3 regions of the Burkholderia sp. Bp8998 genome follow, and region 3 is predicted to be linked to each of the others. Evidence: predicted binding sites of a transcription regulator. Region 3 holds the regulator's gene; each other region holds the start of a gene.
What was found. The regulator FliA, encoded in region 3, starts transcription of late flagellar genes. The targets are predictions, from matches to a motif close to CTAAAGTTTNNNNNNNNNNNGCCGNTA.
Positions count from the first base shown of each region.

Region 1: the regulator FliA is predicted to act here: its motif matches at 8,062-8,088, upstream of flgK (flagellar hook-associated protein FlgK).
Region 2: the regulator FliA is predicted to act here: its motif matches at 3,660-3,686, upstream of flgM (flagellar biosynthesis anti-sigma factor FlgM).

Region 1 covers NZ_QTQF01000008.1:171,477-181,972, reverse strand. Annotated here, with positions in the region: gene DIE06_RS11735 (YoaK family protein) at 246-980, opposite strand; gene DIE06_RS11730 (chromate transporter) at 1,039-1,566, opposite strand; gene DIE06_RS11725 (chromate transporter) at 1,563-2,177, opposite strand; gene DIE06_RS11720 (transcriptional regulator GcvA) at 2,274-3,158, shown strand; gene DIE06_RS11715 (solute carrier family 23 protein) at 3,198-4,505, opposite strand; gene flgL (flagellar hook-associated protein FlgL) at 4,761-5,999, opposite strand; gene flgK (flagellar hook-associated protein FlgK) at 6,023-8,005, opposite strand; gene DIE06_RS11700 (flagellar brake protein) at 8,197-8,952, opposite strand; gene flgJ (flagellar assembly peptidoglycan hydrolase FlgJ) at 9,171-10,169, opposite strand; gene DIE06_RS11690 (flagellar basal body P-ring protein FlgI) at 10,170-10,496, opposite strand, start outside.
Region 2 covers NZ_QTQF01000008.1:157,117-167,612, reverse strand. Annotated here, with positions in the region: gene flgE (flagellar hook protein FlgE) at 1-552, opposite strand, end outside; gene DIE06_RS11665 (flagellar hook assembly protein FlgD) at 581-1,327, opposite strand; gene flgC (flagellar basal body rod protein FlgC) at 1,395-1,820, opposite strand; gene flgB (flagellar basal body rod protein FlgB) at 1,857-2,345, opposite strand; gene flgA (flagellar basal body P-ring formation chaperone FlgA) at 2,551-3,597, shown strand; gene flgM (flagellar biosynthesis anti-sigma factor FlgM) at 3,716-4,048, shown strand; gene DIE06_RS11640 (flagella synthesis protein FlgN) at 4,134-4,574, shown strand; gene DIE06_RS11635 (M24 family metallopeptidase) at 4,679-6,529, opposite strand; gene DIE06_RS11630 (helix-turn-helix domain-containing protein) at 6,974-7,786, shown strand; gene DIE06_RS11625 (multifunctional CCA addition/repair protein) at 7,832-9,073, opposite strand; gene DIE06_RS11620 (glutathione S-transferase family protein) at 9,070-9,717, opposite strand; gene DIE06_RS11615 (complex I NDUFA9 subunit family protein) at 9,772-10,496, opposite strand, start outside.
Region 3 covers NZ_QTQF01000019.1:80,631-91,126, reverse strand. Annotated here, with positions in the region: gene ahcY (adenosylhomocysteinase) at 1-1,369, opposite strand, end outside; S-adenosyl-L-homocysteine riboswitch at 1,404-1,520, opposite strand; gene DIE06_RS19875 (RNA polymerase sigma factor FliA) at 1,591-2,325, opposite strand; gene DIE06_RS19870 (MinD/ParA family protein) at 2,348-3,166, opposite strand; gene flhF (flagellar biosynthesis protein FlhF) at 3,159-4,922, opposite strand; gene flhA (flagellar biosynthesis protein FlhA) at 4,919-7,021, opposite strand; gene flhB (flagellar biosynthesis protein FlhB) at 7,018-8,217, opposite strand; gene DIE06_RS19850 (DUF805 domain-containing protein) at 8,568-9,113, opposite strand; gene DIE06_RS19845 (VOC family protein) at 9,310-9,807, opposite strand; gene DIE06_RS19840 (DUF3443 domain-containing protein) at 9,967-10,496, opposite strand, start outside.

The sequences.
Region 1 (10,496 bases), on a different contig from region 3:
AATCATAAGACCAGTGCGCGCCCTGAAAGAAATTGAAATGCGCGGTCACGCGCGATTGTCGCCCTGGAACAACGTTTCCCGCGCCGGGCTTGCCTCTCGCGTGGCGGATGCGGAGCGCGGCGATGGCGGAACGAGGGCCGGTGCTGTAAGGATCGGGCGAGGCTGGCCGACGGGGGCCGCGACGCGGCCAGCCGGTGCGGCACGCCACGGAGATGGCGGACAGCGATCCCGCCCGCTCAGGTCGCTCAAGCCGACCGCGGCGTCCCGCATTCGGGCTGGCCGTCGCCGCCGGTGTCGTCGCCGCCGTGCCCCGCGCGCCGCCGCGCCCGCCGCACGATCTCCGCGAACGCACCGACCAGCAGCAGCACCGCGCCCCACAGCGCGACGTCCGGCACGAGCCGCGTCACGAAGCCGCCGACCACCGCGCCGGCCAGGAAGCAGAAGCTGATCGTCGCGAGCAGCGCCGAATCGTGCAGTGCACCCGCGTCGTAGCGCGGAATCAACCCGACGAACAGCTTCTGCGCGGCGCGCCGCAGGTTGCCGGTCGTCATCACCGACGTATACGACAGTGCCTCGAGATGGGTGAACGACAGCGTCTGCAGCGTCGCGACGAACGAGATGCCGGGGATCAGCCACGCGCTCGACGCGCCGACGAGGCCGCTCGCGGCGACGCCGAGAAACGCGATCTCGACGATCAGGCTCGCGAACGCCGTGTGGCGCATCCAGCCGCGCTGCGCGGCGAGGCCGAGCAGGTGCGCGACGAACACCGCGACCACGAAGCCGCCGAGCGGCGGCACGTGATGCAGCGCGGCCGCCCATTCGCCGGCCGACACGTTGATGCCGAGCAGCGCGACGTTGCCGGTCATCGTGTTCGCGAACACGTGGCCGTGACCGACGTAGGTGTACGCGTCGAGGTAGCCGCCGGACAGCGTGAGCAGCGCGGCGACGGTGAGGTTGCGGCTGGCGCCGTCGAGATCCATCAGGCCTCCCGTGAAGAGCCGCGCCAGTATCGCGCACGGGAGGCCGGTCGTGCGCCGCTCACTGGCCGATGCCGGTAAGCCCGATCAGCGCGCCGGCCGCGAGCAGCCACAGCGGATGGATGCGCGTGCGCCATGCGAGCACCGCGCACGCGGCGGTGATGCCCCACTGGATCGCGGTGCGATTCGACGCTTCCGAGATCAGCACCGCGCTGGCCGCGACGAGCCCGGCCGTGACCGGCATCAGCCCGTGCTGCACGTAGCGGCGCCACGGCCGGTCGCGAAAACGCTCCCACGCGTGCAACGCCAGCACGGTGACGAGCGACGACGGCCCGAACTTCGCGATCGACGCGACCAGCAGCCCGGCCCAGCCGGCCACATGCCAGCCGACCAGCGATACGATCATCATGTTCGGCCCCGGCGCGGCCTGCGCGAGCGCGAACAGCGCGGTGAATTCGTGCGCGCTCATCCAGTGGTGCACGTCGACGACCTGCCGCTGCATCTCCGGCAGGATCGTGTTGCCGCCGCCGAACGCGAGCAGGGAGAGCTGACTGAAGATCGTCGCGATCGCGATCAACGTGTCGTTCATGACCGGCCTCCGTCGCGCGCGGCGGCGCGCTGCGGTGCCGGCGTCTCGCGACGCCGCGACGCGAGCCAGATGCTCACGGGCGTCAGCACCAGCATCGTGGTCAGGAGCGGAACGCGCAGCACCGCGATCGCGACGAACGCGAGCGCCGCGATGCCGGCCGCCGTGCGCGGCGCGTGCAGCAGCGGCTTCGCGACCTTCACGGCCATCGCGACGAGCAGGCCCGCGGCCGCGGCGGCGAGCCCGCCGAACAGGTGCTGCACGCGCGGATCGGCCTGCGTCTTCGCATACAGCACGCCGAGCGCGACGACCACGAGGGTGGGCCCCGCGATCAGCCCGAGAATGCCGGCGAACGCGCCCGCGACGCCGCGAAAGCGCATGCCGACGGCGACCGACAGGTTGATCACGTTGCCACCCGGCAGGAACTGGCACAGGCCGAGCAGATCGGTGAATTCGTCGGCGGTGAGCCATTTGCGCTCGTCGACGATCGTGCGCCGCGCGAACGGCAGCGCGCCGCCGAATGACATCAGGCCGAGCGACAGGAAGCCGGTGAACAGCTCGGCGAGGCCGATCCGGCGTGGGGACGCGGCGGGCGGCGGAGAAACGGATTGCATGGGGATCCTCATCAAACGATGGCCCGAGGTTACCGCCGTTCGGCACGCCGGCAAAACGATTTTATCGGCGCGCCCTTGTGATCTAGAATCACAAGCATGGCACGCGACCTCCCGCCCTTTTCCGCGCTTCGGGCCTTTGAAGCAGCGGCACGACACGAAAGCTTCAGCGCCGCCGGCGACGAGCTGCATGTGACTCACGGTGCCATCAGCCGGCAGATCGCCGGGTTCGAGGCATGGCTCGGCAAGCCGGTGTTCCACCGCTACGGCAAGCGCGTGAAGCTCACCGACGAGGGCCGTCGCTATCTGGATACCGTCCGCGCCGCGTTCGACAGCATCGCGCTCGCCACCGAGCAGCTGCGCAACACCGGTGCCGCGCGCGTGCTGCGCATCAATGCGCTGCCGACCTTCGCGATGAAATGGCTGCTGCCGCGCCTGTCGCGATTCCAGCGCGACGTGCCGAACGTCGAGCTGAAGCTGTCCACGTCGAACGCGCCGCTCGATGCGCTCGACGGTTTCGACGTCGCGATCCGCCGCGGCCCCGGCCATTGGCCGAACTGCACGAGCGGCCACTTCCTCGACGAAAGCGTGATTCCGGTGTGCAGTCCCGCGCTGCTCAAGCGCGCGCCGATCATCCGCGCGGACGATCTCGCGCGGCACGTGCTGCTGCATTCGGATACGCGGCCGGAAGGCTGGCGCGACTGGTTCGCGGCGGCCGGCGTAACGATGAAGGGGCGCAAGCGGCAGTCGTTCGACCACTTCTACCTGGCGCTGCAGGCGGCCGTCGACGGGCTGGGTGTCGCGCTCGGCCCGCTGCCGCTGATCGACGACGAGCTCGCGAGTGGCCGCCTCGTGATGCCGCTCGACGGGCCGCGCATCGCGACGCGCAGCTACTGGTGGATCGCGCCGGGCGCGCCGGCCGACGATCCGCTCGTCGCGCAGTTCTGCGCGTGGCTGCAGGCGCAGTCGAATACCGGCGCTTGAGGACGCGCCGGCGGGCGGCGTTGCACCGCCCGCTCCCGGTCACACCACCGGGCCCGGTTCCTTTTCCTTGCGCAGGATCGCGTACAGGATGATCGCGCCGAACGTCGCGGTGCCGATCCCGCCGAGCCCGAAGCCGCCGAACTTCAGCGAGAAGTCGCCGGCGCCGAGCACCAGCGTGACGGCCGCGACGATCAGGTTGCGGTTGTCGGAGAAGTCGACCTTGTTGACGACCCAGATTCGCGCGCCCGTCACCGCGATCAGCCCGAACACGACGATCGACACGCCGCCGAGCACCGGGCCCGGGATCGTCTGGATCACCGCGCCGAACTTCGGCGAGAAGCCCAGCCCGATCGCGATCAGCGCGGCGACCGCGAACACGAGCGTCGAATAGATCCGCGTGACGGCCATCACGCCGATGTTCTCCGCGTAGGTGGTCACGCCGGTGCCGCCGACGCTGCCCGACACGATCGTCGCGAGCCCGTCGCCGATGAACGCGCGACCGACGTAGCGGTCGAGGTTGGTGCCCGTCATCGCGCTGACAGCCTTGATGTGGCCGAGGTTCTCCGCGACCAGGATCACCGCGACCGGCGCGAGCATCAGCATCGCGTGCGGATCGAAGACCGGCGCACGGAAGCTCGGCACGCCGAACCACGCGGCCTGCGCGACGATCGAGAAATCGACCGGCTTGCCGAGGCCCATCCCGTTGCTCGCGATCGCATAGATCACGTACGCGATCACCAGCCCGACGAGGATCAGGAGGCGCTGCATCATCCCGCGCGCGAACACCGCGACGCCGCCGACGCACAGCACCGTGACGAGCGCCATCACCGAGTCGAAGGTCGATGCCGACACGCCCTTGACCGCGATCGGCGCCAGGTTCAGCCCGATCACCGCGACCACCGCGCCGGTGACGACGGGCGGCATCAGCGTCTCGATCCAGCGCGTGCCGATCGCCTGCACCAGCGCGCCGAGCGCGACGTACACGACGCCGCACGCGATGATCCCGCCGAGCGCGACCGGGATGTTCGGGTTCGGCCCGCTGCCGCCGTAGCCCGTCACCGCGATCACGAGGCCGATGAACGCGAAGCTCGAGCCGAGGTAGCTCGGCACGCGGCCGCCGACCAGCACGAAGAACAGCAGCGTGCCGATGCCCGACATGAAGATGCACAGGTTCGGGTCGAAGCCCATCAGCAGCGGCGCGAGCACGGTCGAGCCGAACATCGCGACGACGTGCTGCACGCCCATCGCGACCATCTGCGGCCACGCGAGGCGCTCGTCGGGGCCGACCACGCGCGAGACCGCGCCGGTCGGTTGCACCCGCCAGCGCGGGAAGTAGGAATCGGACATGGGGAAATGGGCTCCTGTCGTACGCCGGCTGCGGACGGTGCGCCGGTCTGGAATCTGGCGCGAGTTTACGGAGCGGAAATGGGGCTGGCAAGCGCGAGCCGCCGGTGCGGCGGTCGTGCCCGCCGAGCGGCCGTCCGGGCGGCCAACCAGGCGGCGCGACCGCATCGACGGCGGCCGGCCGGCGGCTGGCCGCCGACTGGCACGCGCATCGCGCGATGTAAGCGGGCGCTCACATCGCAGCGTGCGCCGCGGGGATCACGGATTGATGTACTGGAACAGCGACATGTTCTGCAGCTGCGCGTAGGCCTTCTGCGCGCCGCTCAGCGCGTTCTGCACCTGCAGGTACTGGCTGATGGTCGTCACCATGTTGGTGCTCGTCAGGTCCGACAGGTTGCTGGTCGTCTGCAGCGCGGCGGTCTGGTTGACGGTCTGCATCGCCTTGACTTCCTGCTCGCGGCCGCCGACCGACGCCAGCACGGTCGTGACGTTGCGCATCGAGTTGCCGATCTTCGTCGCGGCCGTGCCCATCGCGTTCGACAGCGCGGCGGTCGCCGTCGGATTGCCGGTGACGGGCGTCTTCAATGCCGTGATCATCGAATCGAGCGTCGAGAACACGTCGACCCCGCTCGCCTGCGGCGCGGGCGTGACCGAGAAAGTATCGGTGGGCGACGGCGTGCCCGACACGGCCACCTTCATCCCGCTGCCGAGCGCGATCGCGGTGCCTGACGTATAAGCCTGCGCGGGCCCGGGCGTCGGGGGCAAGATCGAATTGTCGGTCACCGTGTAGGTCGGCGCGGCCGGGGTGCCGCCGAAGGTGATCGTGAATTGATGGCCGTTCGTCGCGGCCGACGGATCCGTCACCGTGACGTTGCCGATGGTGGCCGTGCCCGTGTTGCTCGCGCCGGCCGCCTGGACCGGCGAGCTGCCCAGCGCCTGTACCGACATGAACACCGAGATGCCCGAGTCGCCCTGCGGCACGCTGCGCGAATCGTCGATCTGTACGGTGCGCGTGCCCGTATCGCCGACGTAGCTGATGGCGCCGGCGGCATTCTTCGTGAACGGCGCCGCCGCATTCTTGTAGCCGGCGAACAGGTAGTTGCCCGCGCCGTCGGTCGAGTTCGCGAGCGACATCAACTGGTTGCGATAGCCCTCGAGCTGCGTCGCGAGCGCCCCGCGGTCGCTGTCGGCGAGCGAACCGTCGCCGGCTCGCACGATCACCGACTGGATGCTGCCGAGTACGCTGCTGACGCTCTGCAGCGTCTGGTCCTCGGCCTGCAGCGACTCGAGCGCCGTATTCTGGTTCGCCGCGTACTGCGACAGCGTGGCCGACGTCATCGACAGCTGCACGGCCTGCGCCGCGCCCACCGGGTTGTCGGCCGGGGTCGTGAGGCTCACGCCGCTCGAGATCTGCTGGTAGAGCTGCGCGAGCTGGGCCTGCTGATCGTTCATCTGTCCGACGTTCAGCTGGTAGAACTGGGTCGTGGAAATCCGCATCGTGTCTATCCTCTCGAATCCGGTCAGCTGAACAGGCCCAGCACGGTCTGGAACAGCGAAGCCGCCGTCTGGATCACTTTCGCGTTGGCCTGGTAGAGCTGCTGGTACTGCATCAGGTTCGCGGCTTCCTCGTTCTGGTTCACGCCCGACACCGACTGCTGCGCGGACGTGATCTGGCCGACCAGCGCCGTCTGTGCGGTACTCGACGACTTGAGCTGGCTCGCGGCGTTGCCGATGTTGTTCACGTATTTCGCATAGGCGCCCGTGAGCGTGGTCGTGCCGCCGCCGAGGGTCTTCGCGTTGACGAGCTGCGACAGCGCGAGCGCGTTGCTGCCGTCGCTCGTGCCGCCCGCGTACGGCCCGATCGTGAACGAATCGCCGTCCGACGGCGTGCCCGACAGCGTGACGGTCACGCCGTTCAGCGCCCCGGCGGCCGTGCCCGACATCGTCATCGCCGCGCCGGTCGACGGATCGTACGGCACGGAGTCGGTCGGCGTGCTGATCGTCACCGACGTCGGCGGCGTGCCCGGGATCGTCACCGTGGTGCCGACCGGGAAGCCCGACAGCGACTTCGTCGCCGCGTCGTAGGTCAGCTTGGTCGACGGCACCTGATAGCCGGCGCTCACCCCGCTCAGCGCGATCTTGCCGGTGCCGATGTTGGTGCTCGACGCCGACGTGACGACCGGCGACGCGGCCGCGATCGCCGCGCCGCTCGTCGTCGCGAGCCCGAAGCCGTCCAGCGCGCCGCGCGTCGGCAGCACGGTGAACTGGTCGCCGGCATTCATCGCGCCGGACGAGAACGAGAAGTTCAGCCCGCCGAGCGAGACCGGCATCGGCCCCGCCTTCTGGTCGACCACCGACCCGCTCGCGCGGTCGGTCAGCGTGTAGTTCGTGCCGTCGTACGACAGCGTGTAGTCGCTCGTCGTCGGCTGCGACGCGTTGGCGAACGACACGGACAGCGACGCGTTGCCGGTATTGCCCTGGTTCGAATAGACGGCCGGGGCCGCCACCGTGAACAGGGCGCCGCCCGGGTTGCCCGACAGGTCGACACCGAGCGCGTTCTGCGCGTTGACCTGCGCGGCGAAGCTGGCCGCGACCGCGCCGAGCTGCGCCTGCGCGGGGTCGAGCGTCTGGCTGCGGAACGCGAGCAGGCCGCCGAGCGTGCCGCCCGACAGCGATGCATCCGGCAGCGCCTGGTTCGGGCCTTGCGGGTTCGTGCCGGCGATCCCCTGCGACACGACGGTCAGCTCGCTCGGATCGGACGGCGACGTGACGGTCGCGAGCTGGTAGCTCTTGTCGGCGAGGACGAGCGGCTGGCCGCCCGCGAGGAACACGCTGTAGCCGCTGTCGCCGCGCACCACCTGCACGCCGGCGAGGCCCGACAGGTTCGATACCGCGAGGTCGCGCTGGTCCATCAGCTGGTTCGGCGGCTGCCCCTGGCTGCTCGCCGCCGAGATCTGCTGGTTCAGCTGCGCGATCTGCGCGGTGTACGTGTTGATCTGCGACACCGTGCTGGTGAGTTGCGTATTCACGCTCTGGCGCAGCGCGTCGTACTGCTGGCCGCCCGCATTGAGCTGGTTCGCGAGGATCTGCGCGTTGCTGATCGCGGTCTGCCGCACCGACGGATCGGCGGCGCTGTTCGCGACGTTCTGCAAGCCGGTGAAATAGCCGGTGATCGCGGTCGAGATCCCGGCCGTCGGGCTGCCGACGTAATTGTTCAGCTGCGCGACGAGCGAATACCACGTCGACAGCGAGCCGCCCTGCGACTGCGCGCTGTTCAGCTGGTCGCTCAGGTACTGGCTGTACTGTCGCTGCACGGTGACGGTGCTCACGCCCTGCGGCATGTAGCCGCTCGCCGTGTACTGGCCGCTCGCCTCGGCATAGACCGGGCGCTCGACCGAATAGCCGGGCGTCGCGGCGTTGCTGATGTTCTGGCCGGTCGTCGTGAGGCCCCAGAGCGCGGCATTGAGGCCGCTGACGCCGAGGTTCATGAGTGTGTTGGACATGCGCGATCCTGATGAGCCGGCCGCGCTGCGGCCGCCGGGTTGCGTGACTCCCGGTATAACGGCCGCGGATCGGAAAAATTGAGGGAAAAATGCGTGGGCGACGCGCGCGTGCGCGTCGTCTGTCGAGCGGCCCGGCGGACGATGCCGGCGCCGCCGTGAAAGCGGCCCCGGGCGGGGCCGCAACGGATGCGTCAGGCCCGCGCGAGCGAGCGACGCTTCATCTCGAGTTGCGTGATCAGGCGCTGCAGCGTGTTCTCCGCGCTGCCCGGCAGCGCCAGGAAGCGAAAGCCGAGCTGGTAGCGGCGCGAGCCGTTCGGCAGCTGGGTCGAACGCTGCGACACGAGCTGCAGGTCGAGCGACAGCTTGCCGTGGCCGTTCAACTCGAGTTCGACGTCGGGCAGCAGCGTGCCGACCTCGAGCGCCTCGATACGCTCGTCGGCCGTCCGCAGCCCGACGCCGCCGAGCGACAGGTTATGCACCTCGAACACGAAGCTCTCGCCGTCCGGCAGCTTGCCGCGGCACAGGAACGGATCGACGATCGGCGCATCGACGCGGAAATACTCGCGGCGCTGGATGCACATGAGCACGTCGGGGAAATCGGCGACGAACGCGGGCAGCCCCTCGTAGCGCGTCTCGCGCGGCGTGCCCGTGGTGAATTCGACGCGCACGCCTTCCGGCGCGGCCGCGAAGGTGCAGTGCGACGCGCCGAGGATGCCGGCGTTCTGCTCGGACAGCGCGCCCCAGTCGAACGTGAACGTGCGCGCGCCGACGTCGACCTCGAGCAGGCGCGTGACGAGCTGGCCGCCCGGGTACTGGACGGTCAGGAAGTCGCCGCGGTTCACGAGGTTGCGCAACTGCACGCCGATCTCCAGCGGATTGCGGCGGGCGTAGTCGGGGCCGGAATGGCCCGCATCCAGGCTCGGATCGGTCGACGTTTCGATATTCATGGCTAGCCGGTTTTCTTTTCATGGGCGCCCGGGACGACCGGTGCGCAGTAAAACCGGGCCAGAACATGGCCCGGTTACAGGTCTCTCACACTTAGCGGCAGTGCTCACCGAAAGTTTAGATCGAAACGCCGGTTTTTTTCGCGCAAACGTTGAAACCGCGCGCGGCGGTCTGCCGGGCGCGGTCCGTAACATTGCAAACGGGCGGCGGGGCGGGCCCGTCAGCCGATCTGCTGCATGATCGAGATCAGCTTCTTCGCGTAATTCGGGTCGGTCGCGTAGCCGGCCTTCTGCATCCCGTGCGCGAAGCCCTCGACGCTGCGGCTCGCGCTCAGCACGCCCGCGTAGCGCGGGTTGTTCTTCAGCAGGTTCGCGTAATCGGTCATCGCGTGCTCGTACGAGTCGTACGCGCGGAACTTCGCGACGACGCGGCGCGGCGTGCCGTTCACGTATTCGGTCGTCAGTGCCGACACCGTGCGGCCCGTCCAGCCCTTGTTCGCCTTGATGCCGAACACGTTGTAGCTCGTCGAGCCGTCGCTCGCGCGGATCTCGCGCTTGCCCCAGCCCGATTCGAGCGCGGCCTGCCCGACGATGAAGCGCGCCGGGATGCCGGTGGTCGCGCTCGCCGCCTGCGCCGGGCCGGCGAGGCGGTCGACGAACGCGTCGGCGTCCTGCACGCCGCTCGCGCCCTTCAGCGGCGGCGTCAGCGCGCTGCCGGCCGAGTAGCCGCGCGCGCCGGCGAGCCCGCCGTTGTTCGCCGCGTTCGCGTAGGCCCGCGCCATCGCGTTCATCGCGGCGAGGCTGCCTTCGTTGCCCGACGCGCCGACGCCGGTCGCGCCGAAGCCCGCCGCACCGAGCCCGGCCGCGCCGGCGTCGGCCGCCGTGTCGCTGTCCGTGCCCTGCCCCGCGTTGCGCAGCAGCTGCTTCATCAGCGCGTCGGCCACGCCGATCCCGCGCTTCGACATCTGCTGCGCGAGCTGCTGGTCGAGCATCGACGTGTACATCTTCGACGTGTGCGAATCGAGCAGCCCGCCGTCGGGCGACGCGTCGCGCATGCTCTTGAGCATCATCTGCGTGAACATCGCGTCGAACTGGCCGGCGACCGCCTTCGCGCCGGCCTGCGGCGACTGCTTCGCCTGCGCGCGCAGCGCGTCGAAGCCCTGCACGTCGAGCGCGAAGCGCTGCGTCAGGTCGTTCGCGTTCGGGAGATTGGCTGCCATTTAGATCACCTCCAGGTCCGCGCGCAGCGCGCCGGCCGCCTTCATCGCCTGCAGGATCGACATCAGGTCCGCCGGCGTCGCGCCGAGGGTGTTCAGCGCCTTCACGACGTCGGCGAGGTTCGCGCCGGCCGTCACCATCTTGAGCGCCCCGTTGTCCTGCTTCAGCTGGATCTGCGACTGCTGCGCGACCACCGTCTGCCCGTTCGAGAACGGCCCCGGCTGCGACACCACCGGCTGCGTGTTGACGATCACCGACAGGTTGCCGTGCGCGACCGCGCAGCTTTGCAGCGTGACCATCTGGTTCATCACGATCGAGCCGGTGCGCGC
Region 2 (10,496 bases), on a different contig from region 3:
GTAGTTGTACGTCGTGGTGTCGGTTGCGCTGAACGGGGTCTTGGTCGGCGGCGTGTCCTGCGAGTTCAGGTTGAACTGGGCCGAGATCTTGGTCGTCGCGGTCGGCGCGATGTTGGTCGTCGGCGCCTGCAGCGGCACGGTTTGCGCGGTGCTGATCACGCCGTTCTTGTCGGCGGCGTAGCCCATCAGGTTCGCACCCGCCGAGTTGACGATGAAGCCGTTCTTGTCGCGCTGGAACGTGCCGTCGCGCGAGTACGTCGTCACGCCGTTGTTCGACATCTGGAAGAAGCCGTTGCCGTTGATCGCGACGTCGAGCGACGAGTTCGTCGTGTTGATCGTGCCCTGGCCGAACTGCTGCTGCACCGACGCGAGCGTCGTGCCGATCCCGATCTGCGTGTTGACCGACGTCGCGACCGAGTTCGCGTACATGTCGGAGAACTGCGCGGTGCTCGACTTGAAGCCGACCGTGTTCGCGTTCGCGATGTTGTTGCCGATCACGTCGAGCGCGTTCGATGCGCCGGCGAGGCCGCTCAGACCCTGTTGATAACCCATTTCGGTCTCCGTTTTCGAGAAAGCTGGATCAGTTGGTGGTGGTCGTGCCGCCGGACGACGACGACGCGGTGTTCGGGAAAATCGACGCGACCTGGGTCAGCCCCACCGTCGTGCCGTTCGACAGCACGAGCCCCGCCGTGCCGTCGGCCTGCTTGATCACGCTCTGGACCTGCGCGGCCGCGAGCACGGTCGGCGCATACGTCTTGCCGTCGCTGCCCGTGTACTGCGCGCTCACGGTGTACTTGCCGTCCGGCAGCGCGTTGCCGGCCGCATCGGTCGGCGTCCAGTTGAACGGCACCGTGCCGGCCGACTGCTGGCCCGCGTTGATCGTGTTCACGACGGCGCCCGCGCTGTTCTTCACGGTGATCGTCAGGTTCGACACGTCGCTCGTGAGCGACACGCCGAACGGCGACGCCGCGCCGCTCTTCACCGCGACGCTATTGCCCGGCGCGAGCACGTTCGTGCCGATCAGCAGCGCGGCCTGCGTCTGCTGGCCGGCCGCGAGCTGCGTCGACAGCGACGTGAGCGACGTGTTCAGCTGCGCGATGCCGCTCACCGTGTTGATCTGCGCGAGCTGCGACGTCATCTGCGAGCTGTCGACCGGGCTGGTCGGATCCTGGTTCTGCAACTGCGTGACGAGCAGCTTCAGGAACGTCGCCTGCAGGTCGCTCGCCGACGTGCCGGTCGTCGACACGTTGTTGGTGTTCATCGTGTCGGTCGGCAGGGTCGACACGCTGGTGCCGTTGCCGCCGATCGTCGTGCTGGTGGAAGTCATCCTGGGTGGCCTTGTGTCGGAACTGTCGGATCCGGGTCTCGGTGTGGAAGGGCGCTCGGCGCGCGGCTTACGTGCCGATCGTCAGCGTCTTGAGCATCAGCGTCTTCGCGGTGTTCAGCGTCTCGACGTTGGCCTGGTACGAGCGCGACGCCGAGATCATGTTCACCATCTCCTGCACCGGGTCGACGTTCGGCATCTGCACGTAGCCGTTCGCGTCGGCGGCCGGGTTCGCCGGGTCGTAGGTCGACTTCATCGGCGACGGATCGTCGACCACCCTGGTCACGCGCACGCCGCCCACGCCCTGGCCGGACGCGGTGCGCGCGCCGCCCATCGGGTCGGTCGCGAACACGACCTGCTTGGCCTTGTACGGCTTGCCGTCGGGGCCGGTCGCGCTGTCGGCGTTCGCGAGGTTCGACGCGGTGACGTTCAGGCGCTGCGATTGCGCGGACAGCGCCGAACCGGCGACGCCGAAGATGTTCATCAACGAGGGCATGGAGACTCCTGGTTCGGGTGCGGAAGCGGCGCGCGCTTACGAGTTCGTCGAGATCGCGGCGATCATCGCCTTGATCTGCTGGGTCATCACGGTCATCCCGGTTTCGTAGTGCAGCGCGTTGTTCGCGAACTGCACGCGCTCGACGTCGAGATCGACCGTGTTGCCGTCGAGCGACGGCTGCAGCGGCATCCGGTACTGCGCACGACCGTAGTCATCGGCCGGGCCGCCGGTCGGAATCAGCTTCGCGGTGCCGGCCATGTGACCCGGCGCCGTTGACGCCATCGTCATCCCGCTCGTCACGCCGGCCGGCTGCGCCATCGGCAGCTGCGCGGCGTTGCTCGGCGCGAGACCGCCGCTGGTCTGCTTCAGCGAGCGCGCGAGGGTCGACGCGAAATCGGTGTCGCGGGCCTGGTAGCCGGGCGTGTCGGCGTTCGCGATGTTCGACGACAGCAGTTCCTGCCGATAGGCGCGCACGTCGAGCGCCTGTCGGCCGAACGCGAATTCGGCATCGAGTTTGTCCAGCATGTGTGCGTCTCTCCGTATGAAGCGCTGCACGCCCGTTGCGCCGGATGGCGACCCAAGGGGCTTTTTTCCATGACAGCGATGGTAGGCGCCGGGCGCAACCGGCAATCGGACGAATAACGCGGCAAAGGCCCCCTCTATTCATCGTTTGCGCGACGGCCCGGCTCCCTAGAATGCGAATCGGATCAACGGCTTCGAGGACACGGCGATGACACGCAGCGCACTTCGCGGAAACGACGCACGCGGCACGCGCCTGCCGCGTGCGTTCGCGCTCGCCGCGGCGCTGTGGCTCGCGGTGCCGGTTGCGCACGCGGACGACGGGATGATCGTGATTCCCGGACGCGGCGAGACGGCCGAGACCGCGCTCGCGCATGCGAACGCGGCGAGCGGCGGGCAATTCGGCGGGAATGCGGGAACGGCTTCGGGTGCCGTCGCGACCGTCGTCGCCGGTACGGCCGACCCCGCATCGAATCCCGCGCGACCGGCCGTCGCCGCGCGCATGGCGGCGGCACGCGCCACGCCGGCCGCGCCGGCCGCGCCGGCCCCGCGCGCGCCGGCGGCTGCCGCCAACCCGGCCCAGGCAGCCAACCCGCTCCAGGCGGGCGCCGCGCCCCTGCCTGCGACACCGCCCGGCCAGCAGGACCCCGACACGATCCGGCGCACGGCCCTCGCGTTCCTGCAGCAGCAGGTCGCGGGCCTGCCGGGCAAGACCACCGCGACGGTCGCGGCCGCGTTTCCGCGCGGGCTCGCCGCGTGCACGACGCTCGAGCCGTTCCTGCCGACCGGCGCGCGCCTGTGGGGCCGCACGACGGTCGGCGTGCGCTGCGCCGGCGAGCGGCCGTGGACCGTCTACCTGCAGGCGAAGGTCGCCGTGCAGGCCACTTATTACGTCGCCGCGCGGCAGATCGCGCCCGGCGAGCCGCTCACCGCGGCCGACCTCGTCGCGCGCGACGGCGACCTGACGGTGCTGCCGCTCGCGGTGATCACCGATCCCGCGCAGGCCGTCGGCGCGACCGCGCTGGCCCGGATCTCGGCCGGGCTGCCGCTGCGCCAGGACATGCTCAAGAGCGCCGCGTCGGTGTCGGCCGGCCAGACGGTGCGGGTCGTCGCGGCCGGGCCCGGCTTCACGATCTCGGCCGAGGGCAGCGCGCTCGCGAATGCGGCGCCGGGCCAGTCGGTGCGGGTCAGGATGGCGGCGGGGCAAATCGTCACGGCGATCGTCAAGGACGCCGGGACCGTGGAAATTCCGCTATAGGGACGAATGCCGCCGCAAGATTGCAAAGAATTGTTTATTCGGAGAATTTCGGGCTCACGATGCTAAAGTTCGGGCCGACCCCGCCGTTATCTGGGTCATACCGTCCAGGAAACCCATCGTGAAGATCGATTCCACTCCGAACCCGAGCCCCCTCGCGTCGACCGGCAACGGCGCGGCCCGCGCGCAATCCGGCGCGGCTTCGTCGTCGCCCGCGCAGGCGGCCGACGCAGGATCGACCGGCGGCGACACGACCGTGAACCTGTCGGGTCTGTCCGGCCAGTTGCGTTCGCTGTCGGGCTCCGGCAGCGCCGACATCGACACGGCCCTCGTCCAGTCGATCAAGGATGCGCTGAACAACGGCACGTTGACGATCGATGTGAACAAGATCGCCGACGGCGTATTGAATACCGCCCGCGACCTGCTGCAACAGCAGCGCGCGAAGGGCAACTGAGCCGGCCCGGGGCCCGTCACGCCCAGACCGGTCCCCTGGTTTGCCGGCATGCGGACACGCGTGCCGGCGCGACGAGCATGACGCGATGAGAGAAGAGCTGCTGGCCACGGTCAACGACGAACACGCGACGGTCGAAGCATTCGCGTCCCTGCTCGCCTACGAGGAAAAGGCGCTCACGACGCCGGAGCCGCTGGAAATGCTGCCCGGCATCGTCGAGAAGAAGAGCGCGCTGATCGACCGGCTCGCGCAGCTCGAGCGCACGCGCGACACGCAGCTGTCCGCGCTCGGCTTTCCGGCCGGCAAGAAAGGGATGGACCAGGCCGCCGAGCGCGATGCACGCCTCGCCGGCCGCTGGCAGTTGCTGCTGCAGGCCGCCGAACGCGCGCGCCAGGCCAACGCGACCAACGGGATGCTGATCCGGATCCGGATGGACTACAACGAGCGCGCGCTCGCGGTGCTGCGCTCGGCGCCCGCGCCGGCCGGCGTCTACGGGCCCGACGGGCGTGTATCGGCGCTGATGCGCTGATGCGCTGATACGCCGCCCGCACCGATGTACCGATCATGCCGGCGCACCGACGCGCCGGCCGCGCACCGCGCGGCCCTGCCGCGGCCGCGCGCGCCTTCCCCGCCTTACAGCAGCGGACACGCGGTGACCTGCGTGCCGCGTTCCACGCAAAGCCGTTCGTAGTCGCGCAGGTACGCGCGCTCGTCGTCGTCCAGCAGCTCGACATCGATCAGGTCCCAGTCGTAGCCGACCGTGACGAGGTTCTCGAACGCGACGGTGTCCGACGCCTCGTCGTCCGCGCGCACGACCACGATGTTCTCGATCCGCACGCCGCCCTTGCCCGGCACGTAGATGCCCGGTTCGACCGAAATCACCGCGTTCGGCACCAGCCCGTACTTCGCGCCCGGCGCGAACCGCACGCCGCCCTCGTGCACGTGGATCCCGACGCCGTGCCCGGTGCCGTGGCCGAAATCGTAGCCGTGGTCGCGGCACACCTGGCGCACCGTCGCATCGACGTCACCGCCCGTCGCCGTCTTCGGGAAGCGCGTGACGAGCCCCTTGATGCAGGCCTTCAGCGCGACCGTGTAGATCTCCCGCTGCCACGGCTGCGCGACCGTCTCCGGCTGCGTGCGACGCAGCACGACGCGCGTGCAGTCCGTCGCGAAACCGGCGTCGTAGTATGCGCCGCTGTCGAGCAGCACGAGTTCGCCTTCCGTCAGCGCGACGTCGGCGCTCGCCGCCGTGTAGTGCGCGAACGCGCTGTTCGCGCCGTTCGCCGCGATGGACGGGAATGTCAGCGCGACCGCCGAGCGCGCGCCGTACGCGTCGTTGATCGTGCGGGCCAGGTCGTATTCGGTATGGCGCTGCCCCGCCTCGCCGGCCTTCGCCCAGCGCATCGTTTCGGCGATCGCGGCCGAACTGCGCGCGAACGCGTCGCGGAACCGGTCGAGCACCGCCGGCGTCTTGCCGGCCCGCAGCGCCTCGACCGGGTTGAAATCGGCGTGGCGCGCGTGCGGCCACACGCGGCGCACCGATTCGACGAGCGCGCAGTTGACCGATTCGAAGCCGTAGCACACGTGGTTGACCGCGAACTGCGCGAGGAAACGCTCGAGTTCGGCGAAGTCGCGCCGGATCACGTGCAGCGCCGGATACGACGCCAGTTCGACCGGGCAGCGATCGCAGCCTTCCGGCAGGAACAGCGCGACCTGCTCGCCGATGGCGAACAGGAAGCCCAGGTGCGACGACGCATTGGGGATGTGATAGCCGCGGCTGTTCAGCAGATACGCGAGATCGTCCGACGCGCACGTGAAGAATGCGGTCTTGCCGGGCGCCGCGCCGGTGTGCGCGGCGAGCCGCCGGTTCAGCGCGTCGAGGTTCTGCGCGACGCTCGCGCCGGTCATCGCGTCCGGCAGCTCGAAGATCGGCCGCTCGACCACCCAGCCCGGCAACGCGATCGCGCGGTCGATCTCGCGCTCGCCGAGGCTCGTCCAGTCGAGCGACGCGGCCTGCGTCCGCTCGACCAGCCGGTCGCGCTGCGCGACGCTGATCCGCAGCGCGTCGTAGCCGACCCGCGCGAGCCGGCTCGCGTGCGCGACCAGCCAGTCGGCCAGTGCCTGCCAGATCGTCACGTTCATCCCGAGCTTCTCGATGCGCACGCGCACCGGGTCGCACTGCTGTTCGGCCTGCAGGTGATAGCGGCCGTCGACGAACAGCACGAACGGCGGCACGCCGAGCGCCTGCGCGGTCGCCGCGCTCAGGAAGATCCCGCAGCCGGCCGAGCCGTCGAAGCCCGACAGCGCGTAGCGCGGGTTGTTGCGGCGCGGCAGGTATTCGGTGATGTACTCGTCCTGCGACGTGACCACGACCGCGTCGAGCCGGGCGGCGTCGAGCAGGCGCGACAGGCCGGCCTGCGTGTCGGCGACGGACGCGTCATACGAGGGAAGGCCGGAGAAGCTGTATTTCAGTCGATCGATCATCGGATACCCGTTCTTGATTGTTGTCGGCGGCCGGCGGGGTCACGCGGCATGGCGCATGCCTGAAACGGCAAGCCGCCCGTGCGCGGACGACGCGCGGTCCAGCGGACAGCCGGACAGCTGGGCCGCGGTGCCGTTCCGGCGACAGGCCTTGAGGGGGAAATTTTTGTCTCACTTAACTTTGTTTGATTCGCGCGACAGAATCTAGAGCACGCTGAAATTGAGGTCAAGCCAAAATTTTCGTAGGGCTAAAATTACCGGCACGGCGCGCGAGCGCGGCAACACGCGGCACGGCCCTGCGCGGCGCCGTCCGGGCGCGACCGCGCGGTACAATGCGCCGGCATCGTCGTCCCGACGGCCGTGCTTCGTGCGATTCGCGCAAAGCAACATCCCGGCGACAGCACCGCCGTGCGCTCGCCTTCCGGTTCGTTGCCACGAAAGAGATTCATGGATTCAGACATCATGCGTATCGGCCAGCGCATTCGGCGCCTGCGCCGGGAAGCGAAGAAGACGCTGCTGGAAGTCGCGACCGAGGCGAATCTGTCGGTCGGGTTCCTGTCGCAGGTCGAGCGCCATCTCACCGGCATCTCGCTGTCATCGCTCGTCAACGTCGCGAAGGCGCTGAACGTGCCGCTCGGCACGCTGATCGACCAGCCGCGCCAGGCGCAGCCGGATTCGCACGCGGGCCGCCGCGAACCGTACGCGGTCGACGCCGCGTCGCAGTGGTACGAGCGGCTGTCCAGCACCTTCGACGGCAGCCAGATCAACGCGCTCAAGGTCCGGATGATGGAGGGTTACCGTTCGGAATGGGTCGCGCACGGCGGCGACGAGTTCGTGTACGTGCTGACCGGCCGGCTGTGCTACACGATCGGCAAGAAGGATTACCCGCTGTCGCCCGGCGATTCGCTGCACTTCGATGCGCGGAAACGCCATCGCGTCGCGAACGTCGGCGACGGGCCCGCCGAGCTGATCGCGGTCGGCACGCTGCCCCTCTTCGACGACAACTGCGCCGAGTTGGGCTCCGCGGCGATGAAAATCAGGCTGCTCGCGCGCGATGCCGGCGCAACGCCGGGCGAGCCGCGCGTAAGCCGCCGCGCACCCGCGCCGGCACGCGAGCGCGACGCGGATGCGGCAACGCCCGCCGACACGCCGGTCCGCTCAGCGGCAAAGCCGACCGCCGGGAAACCGCGCGCGGCCGCCGGCAAACGTCCGGCCGCCGCAACCCCGGCCCGCCGCGCCGGCGCCCGCACGAAGCAATAACGGCGGGCGGCCATCCGCGCCCCCCCGGCCGCGCCTCGTGCCTGGCTATTCGCCGATCGCCAGCGCCTGCTTGACGGCCTCGACCCGCGCGCGATGCACGGCGTCCTTGATCTGCATCGCATCGTTGCCGACGCCGCGCGCGATCGCGCCCGCATCGACGCTGCGCGCCGCCACCAGCGCCACGCGCAGCCGCTCGGCCTGCGGATACGGCTGCGTGTCGAGCCCGAGCCGGCCGCGCGCATCCGATTCGCACGCCTGCAGCATCTCGGCGAAGCGCGCCGGCTTGCGCAGCGCGTCGCTGCGCTCGAAGAAGCGCACCAGCGCGGCCGCGCCCATTTCCATCACGCGATGCAGGTTGCCGTGCTCGCGCGCGACCACCAGCGCGAGATCGCGGCAATCGTTCGGCACGCGCAGCCGCTCGCACAACGGCTTGATGAGGTCGGCGCTGCGGCCTTCGTGGCCGACATGGCGCGGCAGCACGTCGGCAGGCGTCGTCGCCTTGCCCAGATCGTGCGTGAGCGCCGCGAAGCGCACCGGCAACGAATAACCCTGCTTCGCCGCATAGTCGACGACCATCATCACATGCACGCCCGTGTCGACTTCCGGATGGTAGTCCGCGCGCTGCGGCACGCCCCACAGCGCGTCGACCTCGGGCAGGATGCGCGCGAGCGCGCCGCACTCGCGCAGCACCGCGAACATCCGCGACGGTTTCGCCTCCATCAGCCCGCGCGCGATCTCCTGCCACACGCGCTCGGGAACCAGCGCGTCCGCCTCGCCCGCGTCGACCATGCGCCGCATCAGCGCGAGCGTGTCGTCCGCGACCGTGAAATCCGCGAAGCGCGCGGCAAAGCGCGCGATCCGCAGGATCCGCACCGGATCCTCGACGAACGCGTCGCCCACGTGCCGGAACACGCGCGCACGCAGGTCGGCCTGTCCGTCGAACGGATCGATCACCGGCCCGATCAGCGCGCCCTCCGGGCTCACTTCGCGCGCCATCGCGTTGATCGTCAGGTCGCGCCGCGCGAGGTCCTCGTCGAGCGTCACGTCCGGCGCGTAGTAGAACTGGAAGCCGTGATAGCCGGCCGCCGTCTTGCGCTCGGTGCGCGCGAGCGCGTATTCCTCCTGCGTGTCCGGATGCAGGAACACGGGGAAATCCTTGCCGACCGGCCGGAAGCCCTGCGCGGCCATCTGTTCCGGCGTCGCGCCCACCACCACGTAGTCGCGGTCCTGCACCGGCACGCCGAGCAATTCGTCGCGGATCGCTCCGCCTACTGCATAGATGTTCATGGAGCGGGTTCGTATTCGGCAATCACGTTGGTTTCGCGGCGCGCGGCATCGATCCAGCGCTGCACCGCCGGCAGCGCCGTCACGCGCGCGGCATATCCGGCCGCTTCCGGCGACAGCGCCGGCGCATACGTGTTGAAGCGCATCACGACGGGCGCATACATCGCATCGGCGATCCCGAATTCACCGAACAGGAACGGCCCGCCCGATGCCTCGATGCACGCGCCCCACAATGCGTCGATGCGCGCGACGTCGGCGAGCGCCTCCGGCGTCGCACCGCGTCCCGGCATCGACGCGCGCACGTTCATCCCCATCTGCGTGCGCAGCGCGGCGAAGCCCGAATGCATCTCGGCCGAGATGCAGCGTGCATGCGCGCGATCGAGCGGATCGGCCGGCCACATCGGAAACTGCGGATAGCGCTCGGCGAGCGTCTCGGCGATCGCGAGCGAATCCCAGATCGCGACGCCGTGGTCGTCGATCAGGCACGGCACCTTGCCGGTCGGCGAATACTCGCGGATGCGCGCGGCCGTGTCGTCGCGGCGCAGCTCGATCGCGATCTCGTCGAACGGGATCCCGAAATGCGCGAGCAGCAGCCACGGCCGCATCGACCACGACGAGTAATTCTTGTCTCCAATGACGAGTTTCATGGTGGTGTTCCGATAAGCGCGAAAGTGAAGGACGGAAGCGGAGGCCCGAACCGCCTAGCGGCGGCGCGAGCGGAACCAGTCGAAGCGGGACCGCTGTGCCGCGTGGCCGAGATACGCGGGTGCGATGCTCTCGAGACTCGCGGGCGAGATCCCGAGTTCCGGTGCGAGCGGCCCGGACAGCACGTTCGGCACCGACATCGACGCGAGATTGTCGCGCGTGATCACCGGCTCGCCGGGCAGGCATTCGAACACGCTCGCCTGCAGCCGGGCGAGCGCGTCGGGCAGGCGCACGATGCGTGCCTGCCGGCCGACCAGCGTGCCGCAATAACGCACCAGCTGCTCGAGCGTGTAGACGGTCGGGCCGCCCAGTTCGTAGGTCTTGCCGTGCGCGGCCACGAGATCGAGCGTGTTGACGAACGCGCGCACGACGTCGCCGACGAACACCGGCTGGAAGCGCGCATCGGGCATCGCGAGCGGCAGCACGGGCAGCGTGCGCTGCAGGTTCGCGAACGTGTTCAGGAACGCGTCGCCGGGGCCGAACACGACCGACGGGCGGAAGATCGTCAGCGCGAGCGAATCGGTCGCCGCGACCGCATGCAGCGCGGCCTCGCCGTCGCCCTTCGAGCGCTGGTACATGCTCGGGCCGTGCGAATCGGCGCCGAGCGCGCTCATGTGCAGCACGCGCCGCACGCCGACTTCGACGCACGCGGCGGCCAGCGCGGCCGGCAGCGCGACGTGCGCGCGCTCGAACCCGGGCCCGTACGGCGTGCCGCGGCCGC
Region 3 (10,496 bases):
TGTACGAAGCCTGCTCGTCCGACAGCACGGACAGGTTCGCGCCGATGCGCGCGAGGTGCAGGCGCGCGACCTTTTCATCGAGATGCTTCGGCAGCACGTACACCTTGTTCTCGTACTCGCCGCCGCGCACGAACAGCTCGATCTGCGCGAGCGTCTGGTTCGCGAACGAGTTCGACATCACGAACGACGGGTGGCCGGTCGCGCAGCCGAGGTTCACGAGGCGGCCTTCGGCCAGCAGGATCACGCGCTTGCCGTCCGGGAAGATGATGTGGTCGACCTGCGGCTTGATGTTTTCCCACTGGTACTGGCGGGTCGACGCGACGTCGATTTCCGAGTCGAAGTGGCCGATGTTGCAGACGATCGCGTTGTGGCGCATCGCCTTCATGTGATCGTGGTTGATCACGTGGTAGTTGCCGGTCGCCGTCACGAAGATGTCGGCCTTGTCGGCCGCGTATTCCATCGTCACGACGCGGTAGCCTTCCATCGCCGCCTGCAGCGCGCAGATCGGATCGATTTCGGTGACCCACACGGTCGCGCCGAGGCCGCGCAGCGATTGCGCGCAGCCCTTGCCCACGTCGCCGTAGCCCGCGACGACCGCGACCTTGCCCGCGATCATCACGTCGGTCGCGCGCTTGATGCCGTCGACGAGCGACTCGCGGCAGCCGTACAGGTTGTCGAACTTCGACTTCGTGACCGAGTCGTTGACGTTGAATGCCGGGAACGGCAGGCGGCCGTCCTTTTCCATCTGGTACAGGCGGTGCACGCCGGTCGTGGTTTCTTCGGTCACGCCCTTGATGTGCGCGAGGCGCGTCGAGTACCAGGTCGGATCGGCGTCGAGGTGCTTCGCGATCGACTTGTACAGCGCGACTTCTTCCTCGTTGGTCGGCTTCGCGATCACCGAACGGTCCTTCTCGGCCTTCGAGCCGAGGATCAGCAGCAGCGTTGCGTCGCCGCCGTCGTCCAGGATCATGTTCGCGAATTCGCCGTTCGGCCATTCGAAGATGCGGTGCGAGAACTCCCAGTATTCGTCGAGCGACTCGCCCTTGAACGCGAACACCGGCGTGCCGGCTTCGACGATCGCGGCAGCGGCGTGGTCCTGCGTCGAGAAGATGTTGCACGACGCCCAGCGAACATCGGCGCCGAGCGCCTTCAGCGTCTCGATCAGCACGCCGGTCTGGATCGTCATGTGCAGCGAACCCGCGATGCGCGCGCCCTTCAGCGGCTGCTGCGCCTTGTATTCGTCGCGGATCTGCACGAGGCCCGGCATTTCGGTCTCGGCGATGTTCAGTTCCTTGCGGCCCCAGCCGGCAAGCGCCATGTCGGCGACGATGTAATCCTTGGAAGCCTGGGAATCAATAATGGCGTTCATCACGCCCTCCTTTCTAAAAAAGTTCTAGAAATTGGTGACGTGAGCGCCGTTCAGGAAGCGGGGCCGGCGCGAATCTCGCCGCACGGCTGCTTGGTGAAGCTTTCCGAGCCTGGCGGACGCAGGATGGTCCGTCGCAACGCTCCTCGGAAAACGGGAGGGATTGTAGCAAATCGGCGCGGGAAATGCGCGCCGCGTCGGCGCGCGTGGCCGCAATGAAAGGGTCAGTTCTCCGCGCCGACCCACGCCTGTTCGCGCAATCGCGCGCGCAGGCGCGCGACGGCCTGGCTGTGCAGCTGGCACACGCGCGACTCGCTGACCTCGAGCACCGCGCCGATCTCGCGCAGGTTCAGCCCGCGCTCGTAGTACAGCGACATCAGCAGCTTTTCGCGCTCGGGCAGCCGGTCGATCGCGTCGACGAGCGCCTCGCGCAGGTGGTCGTCCAGCAGCGACGACAGCGGATCGGCGTGATCGACGCGATAGCGGTCGAGGAACGGCTCGTCGTCGGCCGCGCGGTCGAAATCCTCGTAGTAGATGAGCTGGCTGCCGTGCAGATCCTGCAGCATCCCCTGGTATTCGTCGAGCGGCATCTTCAGGTGCTGCGCGATCTCGGTCTCGTTCGCCGAGCGGCCGAGCTGCTGCTCGACCTGGTGCACCGCGTACTCGACCTCGCGCGACGTCTTGCGCAGGCTGCGCGGCAGCCAGTCGTTGCTGCGCAGCTCGTCGAGCATCGCACCGCGGATGCGCTGGGTCGCGTAGGTCTCGAACTGCGCGCCCTGGTCTTCCTTGTAGCGGCCGGCCGCGTCCATCAGGCCGATCATGCCGGCCTGGATCAGGTCGTCGAGATCGACGCTCGCCGGCATCTTCGCGACGAGCTGCAGCCCCAGGCGCCGCACGAGCGGCGCGTATTGCGCGAGCACGTCGGCCTGGGTCATCTTTCCTTGAGCGTTGTACATCATGGCTCTCTCCTTCCGGTGGCGCTCACGCGGCGTGCGCCGCACCCGCCTCGTACGACGGCTTGCCGCCCGCATGCACGGCGCGGCCGGCGCCCAGCCCGGGGCGCATCGGCCAGTACAGCAGGTCGGCGGCAATCTGCCGGTAATCGCGCGCGGCAGCCGACGACGGGAACGCGTCGACCGCGGTACGCATCAGGTCGCGCGCATGCTCGACGAGCGGATCGGCGCTCACGCAGCCGGCGTCGGCGATCGACACCGTCAGGTAGCGGCTCGCGACGCCCGCGAGGTTGTCGAATGCGGTCCTGGCGTCGGCGTGGCTGCCGACGTGATTGGTCAGCACGCGGAACTGCGCGACCGCGTGCGCGAAATGCAGGCGCTTCATGCACGCATACGCCTCGGTGATCGCCTGCGCGGCGACCCGCGTGACGATCAGCACGTCGTGCGCCTCGCGCGCGAGCGCGGAGAACGCACCGTCGGCACCGAGCTGCGCATCGACCAGCACGATGTCGGCCTGGCCGTCGATGAAGTCGCTCAGTTGCGTGTCGCTGTAGCCGTCGCGGGCCAGCCGCGCGGCCGCGCACAGCCCGAACCCGGCGGCGACGCGCGTGCGCTCGCCGTCGCGCAGCCAGGCGCCCGCGAGCGTCGCCGCGGCCGAATCCACGTCGGCGCGCTCGTCGACGACGAGCACGTCCTTGCCGAGCGCGGCCAGCGCGGCCGCGACGTTCACGACGGTAGACGTGCAGCCGACACTCGCCGGCCCGCCCGTCACCGCGACGATGCGCGACGCGCGTCCGGCCAGCAGGCGCCGCAGCCCCTCGGCCTGGTCGATGATCCGTTTATCCAAATCGCACCTCGTGCAGCTCGGCGGTGGAACGTGCGGTCAATGCGGAAAGCAGCGTCGGCATGTCCTCGTCCTGCGGCACGAACGGCGAGCCGTCGCGCGGCACGCAGAACGCGCTTTTCAGCAGGAATTTGGTCGACGCGACGTACAGGTTCTCCGGCACCTTCTGGCCGGTCGACACGTAGTGGACCGGCAGCTTGTAGCGGATCACCGTGTCGAGCACGCCGCCGAGGTGGGTCGCCTCGTCGAGCTTGGTCAGGATGCAGCCGGCGAGATCCGGGGTCGGCCCGTGCGAATGCTCGCCCGCGCCGCGGTACGCCTGGACGACCTCGTTGAGCGTGTCGCCGTGGCTCGTCGCGTTGAGCAGCAACAGGCGCTGCACCGGCGCGTTCGCGCCGTGCAGCATCGCGATCTGGTCCGACAGCGCGCGGTCGCGCTGGCTCATGCCGATCGTGTCGATCAGCACGATGTGCTTGTTGCGCAGCTCGGACAGCGCGAGCTCGAGATCGCCCGCATCCTTCACCGCGTGCACCGGCACGCCGAGGATCTTGCCGAAGATGCGCAGCTGCTCGTGGCCGCCGATCCGGTAACTGTCGGTGGTCAGCAGCGCGACCTTGCTCGCGCCGAAGCGCATCACGCAGCGCGCGGCAAGCTTCGCGGTGGTGGTCGTCTTGCCGACGCCGGTCGGCCCCATCAGCGCGAACACGCCGCCGCGCTCCATCAGCGCGTCCTCGCTCTCGAGCACCGGCAGGTTCGCAGCGAGCACCGACTGCGCCCATTCGGCGGCCTGCTCGAAGGTCTGCGCACCGTCGCCGCTCGGCAGGTTGTCGACCAGCATGCGCACCAGCTGCGCGGAGAAGCCGGCCGAGAACAGGTGCTTGGTCAGCGCGCCGTGCACCGGGCTGCGGCGCTGGCGATCGTGCCACATCAGGCTGTCGAACTGCTCTTCCATCATCCCGCGCATCGCGCCGAGCTCGTGCATCACCGTGTCGTTGACGATGCTCTCGATGCGCGCCTTCACCGCGTCGGCCACCGCGGCGGCCGCGTCGGCAGATGGGCGCGTGCGTTCGGCCGGCTTCGCGGCGCTCGTTTCGCTGGGGCGGGCCGCGGCGGCCGCGGACGGCATCCTGCGTTCGGCGTCGCGCACGATGTCACGCGCCCAGCCGGCCGGCGTTGCGGGTGCGGCGTCCTGCTGCGGACGGGCCGGCGCTTGCGGTGCGGCCGGTGCCGCCTGCGCGCGGGCGATCAGCGCTTCGCGCTGCTGCGTCAGGCGCTTCGCGTGCTCGACGAGCCACGGCGCGGGTTCGGACGATGCCGCCGACGTGCCGGCGGCGGGCGCCGGCGCGGCCGGCGACGGCGATACCGCGTCCGTCGCGTGCGCGTCGGCGAAGGCGGCCGGTTCCGCAGCCGGCTCCGTCGCTTCGGCGCTCGCGCCGAACACCGACGAGAACACGTCCGGGAGCCCGCCATCGCCTGCCGCATACGGATTGACGGCCGGGCGCGCGAGCGCGGCACCCGGGCGCGACACGATGCCCGGGACGGCTGCGGCCGGCACGGATTCCGGCGCGCGCGGCCTGCGCGCTCGGGCGGCGGCCGGCGGCGTGACCGCGGCGAGATCCGAGTCGGCGAGCGCGACGATTTCGACGCTGCCGTCATCGAGCGTGCGGTTCGACAGCACGACGGCGTCGGCGCCCAGTGCCTCGCGCACGAGGCGCAGCGCGTCGCGGCTGGTCGCGCCGGTGAATTTGCGAATGTTCAAGCGGAACCCCCGATGACGTTAACGACTTTGATCGTGCGCGTGTCCGGCACTTCGGCATACGACAGCACTTTCAGTTGCGGCAGGCTGCGGCGCAGGAAACGCGCGAGCATCGCGCGCAGCGCGTGCTGCACGAGCAGCACGGGCGGCAGCCCCAGATTCTGTTGACGCAGCATCGCCTGTTGCGTGCCGGTCAGAAGGTTGTGCGCGAGGCCGGGTTCGAGGCCCGGGTTCGCGCCGGTGGCGAGCGCCTGCGACAGCACGCGCTCGAGATTCGAATCGAGGCCCATCACCTGCATCTCGCCCGCGCCCGGATACCACTGCTGCGTGATCGCGCGGCCGAGCGACAGCCGCACCGCGGCGGTGAGCTCGTACGCGTCGCCGCGGCCCGCGTGTTCGGACACGGCCTCGAGGATCGTGCGCATGTCACGGATCGGCACGCCTTCCTCGAGCAGGTTCTGCAGCACTTTCTGCAGCGTCGTCAGCGAGATCGTCTTCGGCACGAGGTCCTCGACGAGCGACGGCGCATCCTTGCCGGTGCGCTCGACGAGCGCCTGCACTTCCTGGCGGCCGAGCAGTTCGGCCGCGTGCTGCACGACCAGATGGTTCAGGTGCGTCGCGACGACCGTGCTCGCATCGACCACCGTGTAGCCGTACACCTGCGCCTGCTCGCGCATCGCGACGTCGATCCACACGGCCGGCAGCCCGAACGCCGGATCCTGCGTCGTGACGCCCGGCAGCGCGGCCGTCACCTGGCCCGGGTTGATCGCGAGCCACTGGCCCGGGAACACTTCGCCCGCGCCGATCTCGACGCCCTTCAGCGCGATCCGGTATGCATTCGGTCGCAGCTCGAGGTTGTCGCGGATGTGGATCACCGGCGGCAGGAAGCCGATTTCCTGCGCGAATTTCTTGCGGATGCTCTTGATGCGCTTGAGCAGCTCGCCGTCGCTGTTCTTGTCGACGAGCGGAATCAGCCGGTAGCCGACTTCGAGGCCGAGCGGATCGATCAGCTGCACGTCGTCCCAGGTCGCCTCGTGGCTGTCGCCCGGCAGCGCGGCGGGCGGTGCGATATCGGTCACGTCGCCGGCCGCCACGCGGGCCGCCGCGCGGCGGGTCTGCGTGCGGGCCAGCCAGATCGCGCCGCCGCCGAGCGCGAGGAACGCGAAGTGCGGCATGCCCGGGATCAGCCCCATCAGCACGATGATCGCGCCGGTGATGGTCAGCACGCGCGGGTTGGTGAACAGCTGGCCGGTGATCTGCGTGCCGATGTCCTCGTCGGTCGCGACGCGCGACACGATCACGCCGGCCGCCGTCGAGATCACGAGCGACGGAATCTGCGCGACGAGGCCGTCGCCGATCGTCAGCAGCGTGTAGTTGGTGCCGGCCGCGGCGAACGACATGTCGTGCTGGACCATCCCGACGATCAGCCCGCCGATCACGTTGATCGCCATGATGATCAGGCCCGCGATCGCGTCGCCGCGCACGAACTTCGACGCGCCGTCCATCGACCCGTAGAACTCGGCTTCCTGCGACACGGCGAGGCGGCGCTTGCGTGCCTGCTCTTCGTTGATGAGGCCCGCGTTCAGGTCGGCGTCGATCGCCATCTGCTTGCCGGGCATCGCGTCGAGCGTGAAGCGCGCGGACACTTCGGCGATCCGCCCCGCGCCCTTCGTGATCACCATGAAGTTGATGATCATCAGGATCACGAACACGATGATGCCGACCGCGAAGTTGCCGCCGACGAGGAAGTGGCCGAACGCCTCGATCACCTGGCCGGCAGCGTCCGGCCCCGTATGGCCCTCGAGCAGCACGACGCGCGTCGACGCGACGTTCAGCGACAGCCGCAACAGCGTCGAGAACAGCAGCACGCTCGGGAACGCCGCGAAGTCGAGCGGCTTCATCGTGTACATGCTGACGAGCAGCACCATCACCGACAGCGCGATGTTGAACGTGAACAGCAGATCCAGCAGCAGCGGCGGCAGCGGCAGGATCATCATCCCCAGGATCATGCAGATGAGGATCGGACCCGCGAGCGCGCGCAGGTTGGTGCCCGCGAACGGGTTCGGGCGTTTGGCGAACAGGCCGGTGATCGGGGTGCTCATGCTGCGTTCCCTTGCTTGCCGAGCGTGTCTTCGACTTCTTCACGCTCGTCGTCGGCCGATACCGACAACCCCTTGTCGAGTTCGGCCGGCACGTCGAGATCGACCGGCGCGGCCGGGAAGGCGCCGCCTTCCGAGCGGAAGCGCCGCAGCTGGTAGACCCATGCGAGCACCTCGGCGACGGCCGAGTACAGCGAGCCGGGAATCTCGCGTTCGAGTTCGACGTTGTGATACAGCGCACGCGCGAGCGGCGGCGCCTCGAGCAGCGGCACGTTGTGCTCGGCCGCGAGTTCGCGGATGCGCGCGGCGACGAGATTCACGCCCTTCGCGACGACCTTCGGCGCGCGCATCTCGCCGTCCGTGTATTGCAGCGCGACGGCGAAGTGCGTCGGGTTCGTGACGACCACGTCGGCCTTCGGCACGGCGGCCATCATCCGGCGCCGCGCGATCGCGCGCTGCTGCTGGCGGATGCGGCCCTTCACGTGCGGATCGCCTTCGTTCTCGCGATGCTCGCGCTTCACTTCTTCCTTCGTCATGCGCAACTTCTTGTTGTACTGCCAGATTTGGTAAGGCACATCGAGCGCGGCGACCACCAGCATCCCGGCGACCGTCGTGCCGCAGCACACGGCGACCAGATGCATCGCGTCGGCGAGCGCCGAGCCGAGCGGCTGGGTCGCGAGACCGAGCAGCTCGTCCTTGCTGCGCCAGATCGCGATCCCGCCGATCCCGCCGACGACGAGCGTCTTCGCGAGCGACATCCCGAGCTGGATCGGCCCCTGGATCGAGAACATCCGGCCGAGGCCCGAGATCGGGTTCAGGCGCTCGAACTTCAGCTCGAAGGTTTTCTGCGAGATCAGCCAGCCGCCGAGCGCCATTGGCGCGAGCAGCGCGGCGAGGCCGGTGAGCGCGAGGATCGGCAGCAGCACGGCGAGACCTTCGAGGCTCGCGCTGCCGGCCGCCGACAGCATCCGGTGCGTGTCGAACGCAGTGGCGCGGTCGAACGCGAACGCGCCGCGCAGCATCGTCTGGAGGTGCGCACCCGACGGGCCCGCGAGCAGCCATGCACCGTAGAACCCGGCCGCGAGCAGCGCGAACGAAGCCAGTTCGCGCGAACGCGCGACCTGCCCTTCCTCGCGCGCCTTCTCGCGGCGCCTCGGAGTGGCGGCTTCGGTTCTGTCGAGATCGCTCTCGTCTGCCACGGGGCCTCCAGTCGGGTACGGCGAAATGCCGCTTTCCAGTGACACCGATTATTCATGCGCACGTCAAACGCCGATCGGTCGAGCAAAGCCGGGAAAGGGGGGTATTTCGGGGAATCGGGCGGGCGGGGGCGGCGGGAGGCGGCGGGCAGGCGCGGCGCGCGGGAAGACGATGGCAACCGCGTTCGCGGGTGGGGGCGGTGAAGCCGATGAGAGGGGCAAGCGAATGAGCGGGTGAAGCGGGGAATCGAGGCGGCCGTGAAGCGGTCGTTGGCCCGCTCCGACGCGACCGCGTCGCGCGTCGGCGCGGGCGGCGCGGGCGGCGCGGGCGGCGCCGGCGGCGCCGGCGGCGCTCAGATCGCCGGAATCGGATCCGTGCCGAAACGGTTCGGGCCGTTGGTGCCGCGCGAGCACATCCAGACGAGCAGCAGGATCCCGCCGACGATCGGAATGAACGCGATCAGCAGGAACCAGCCGGAGCGGCCCGTATCGTGCAGGCGGCGGACGGTGACCGCGAGGCTCGGCAGCACCAGCGCGAGCGACACGACGGCCGCGACGATCATCAGCAGCAGCGAGAATGCGCTCGCGTCGTGCCCCACCATGGAGATCACCTGGCAGAGGATCGACACGACGCTCGTGAGCAACGCGAAATACCAGTATTCCGCGCGGCGCGCGCGGCCGTCGAATTTCGCGTATTGATTGAGTGCGGAGCGAACAGCTTCACTGAAATTCATCTTGTGGCCCTCATGTTTTATATCGGCGACCCCGGACACAACGCCGGTATTATAAATTTGAATTTTTTCGCATTGCATCTCTTTTCTCGCACCGACCGACTCGCCGCCGGCTCTCGCAGCACTGGAGCGGCCGCGGCGACGGCATGCCGTATCGCCGATGTGCATGTCACATCATTTTTATAATCGTGATGCGCCGACAGAAATAACAGCTCGATAATCCACGGCTTGATTACACCAGCATGAAACTCGTCGCAATCGATAATCGAATCGATCGTTCGGCACTCATTTACCGGCCGGCCGGGAATAGCGTCGTGCGCCACTTGCACACGTCGAAAACGGCGTGTCCCGGCCGGCGTTCGCGCTAGCCGGCCGCCGCCCGCTCGAGCACGCGGAGATCGAGCTTCTTCATCTGCATCACCTGCGCCATCACGCGTTCGGCGCGCGCCGGGTCGCCCGCCATCAGTTCGGGCATCTGCACCGGCGCCACCTGCCACGACACGCCGAAGCGGTCGCGCAGCCAGCCGCACTGCTGCGCGCGCTCGTCGCCGCCGTCGGCCAGGGCCGCCCAGTAGCGGTCGATCTCCTGCTGGTCACGGCAGTTGACGACGAACGACACGGCCGGCGTGAGCGGGAACGCCGGGCCGCCGTTCAGCGCGAGAAACGCCTGCCCGTCCAGCTCGAACGACACCGTCATCACCGTGCCCTCCGCCTGCCCGGACGCCTGCGCGCCGGACTTGCCGTAGCGGGCGACGTGCAGGATGCGCGCGTCGTCGAACACCGACACGTAGAAGCGGGCGGCCGCCTCGGCGTCGTGGTCGAACCACAGAAACGGCGTGATGCGTTGGATACGCTGGCTCATGGCGCTGTCTCCTCGATGTCGTGCCGGCACCGCTGCCGGTCTTATATCGTAGGCGCTGGTGCGGCGATTCGATGCGTGACGCGCGCAGCCCGGCCGCGAGCGGCGTAAAAAAAGGGGGCGATCGCTCGCCCCCTTCCTGCTGCTGCCGTTCGTGCGCGATCAGAACGCGACGTAAGGCTGCGCGCCGCCGCTCCCGGTCTTGTCCATCCCGAAGTAGATCGTCTTGCCGTAGAAGTGCGGCATGCCGAGATCGAGCCAGCCTGCCGCGCCGAACGGGCCGGCGATGTCGTTGAACGCGAACGTCGACGCGTTCGCGAACAGCGCATCGGCGTTCGCGACGGGCATCGACACGCCGCCCGTCTTGCCGTTCTGGCCGGTCAGCGTCGCCGTATAGGTAGTCGTCGACGACGGGCAATAGAACGCCGTGCTGGTCGTGCAGGTCTTCTGCGCCGAATCGTTGAAGAAGTACGCGTTCGAGCCCGTATCGAAGAACGCGGTCACGGCGCCGCCGAGGAACGTCGCAGCGACGTCGCCCGTCGTCGTCGACGTCAGCACCGTCGACGCCCCGAGCGCGTTGTTGCCCTGCGTGCCGATCCCGAACGTCAGCAGACCCGTCGCGCTGCCCTGCCCGCTGCTCGAGATGCTCGGCATCTGCACGATCACGCCGTTGTTGTCGGTCGCGAAGTGAT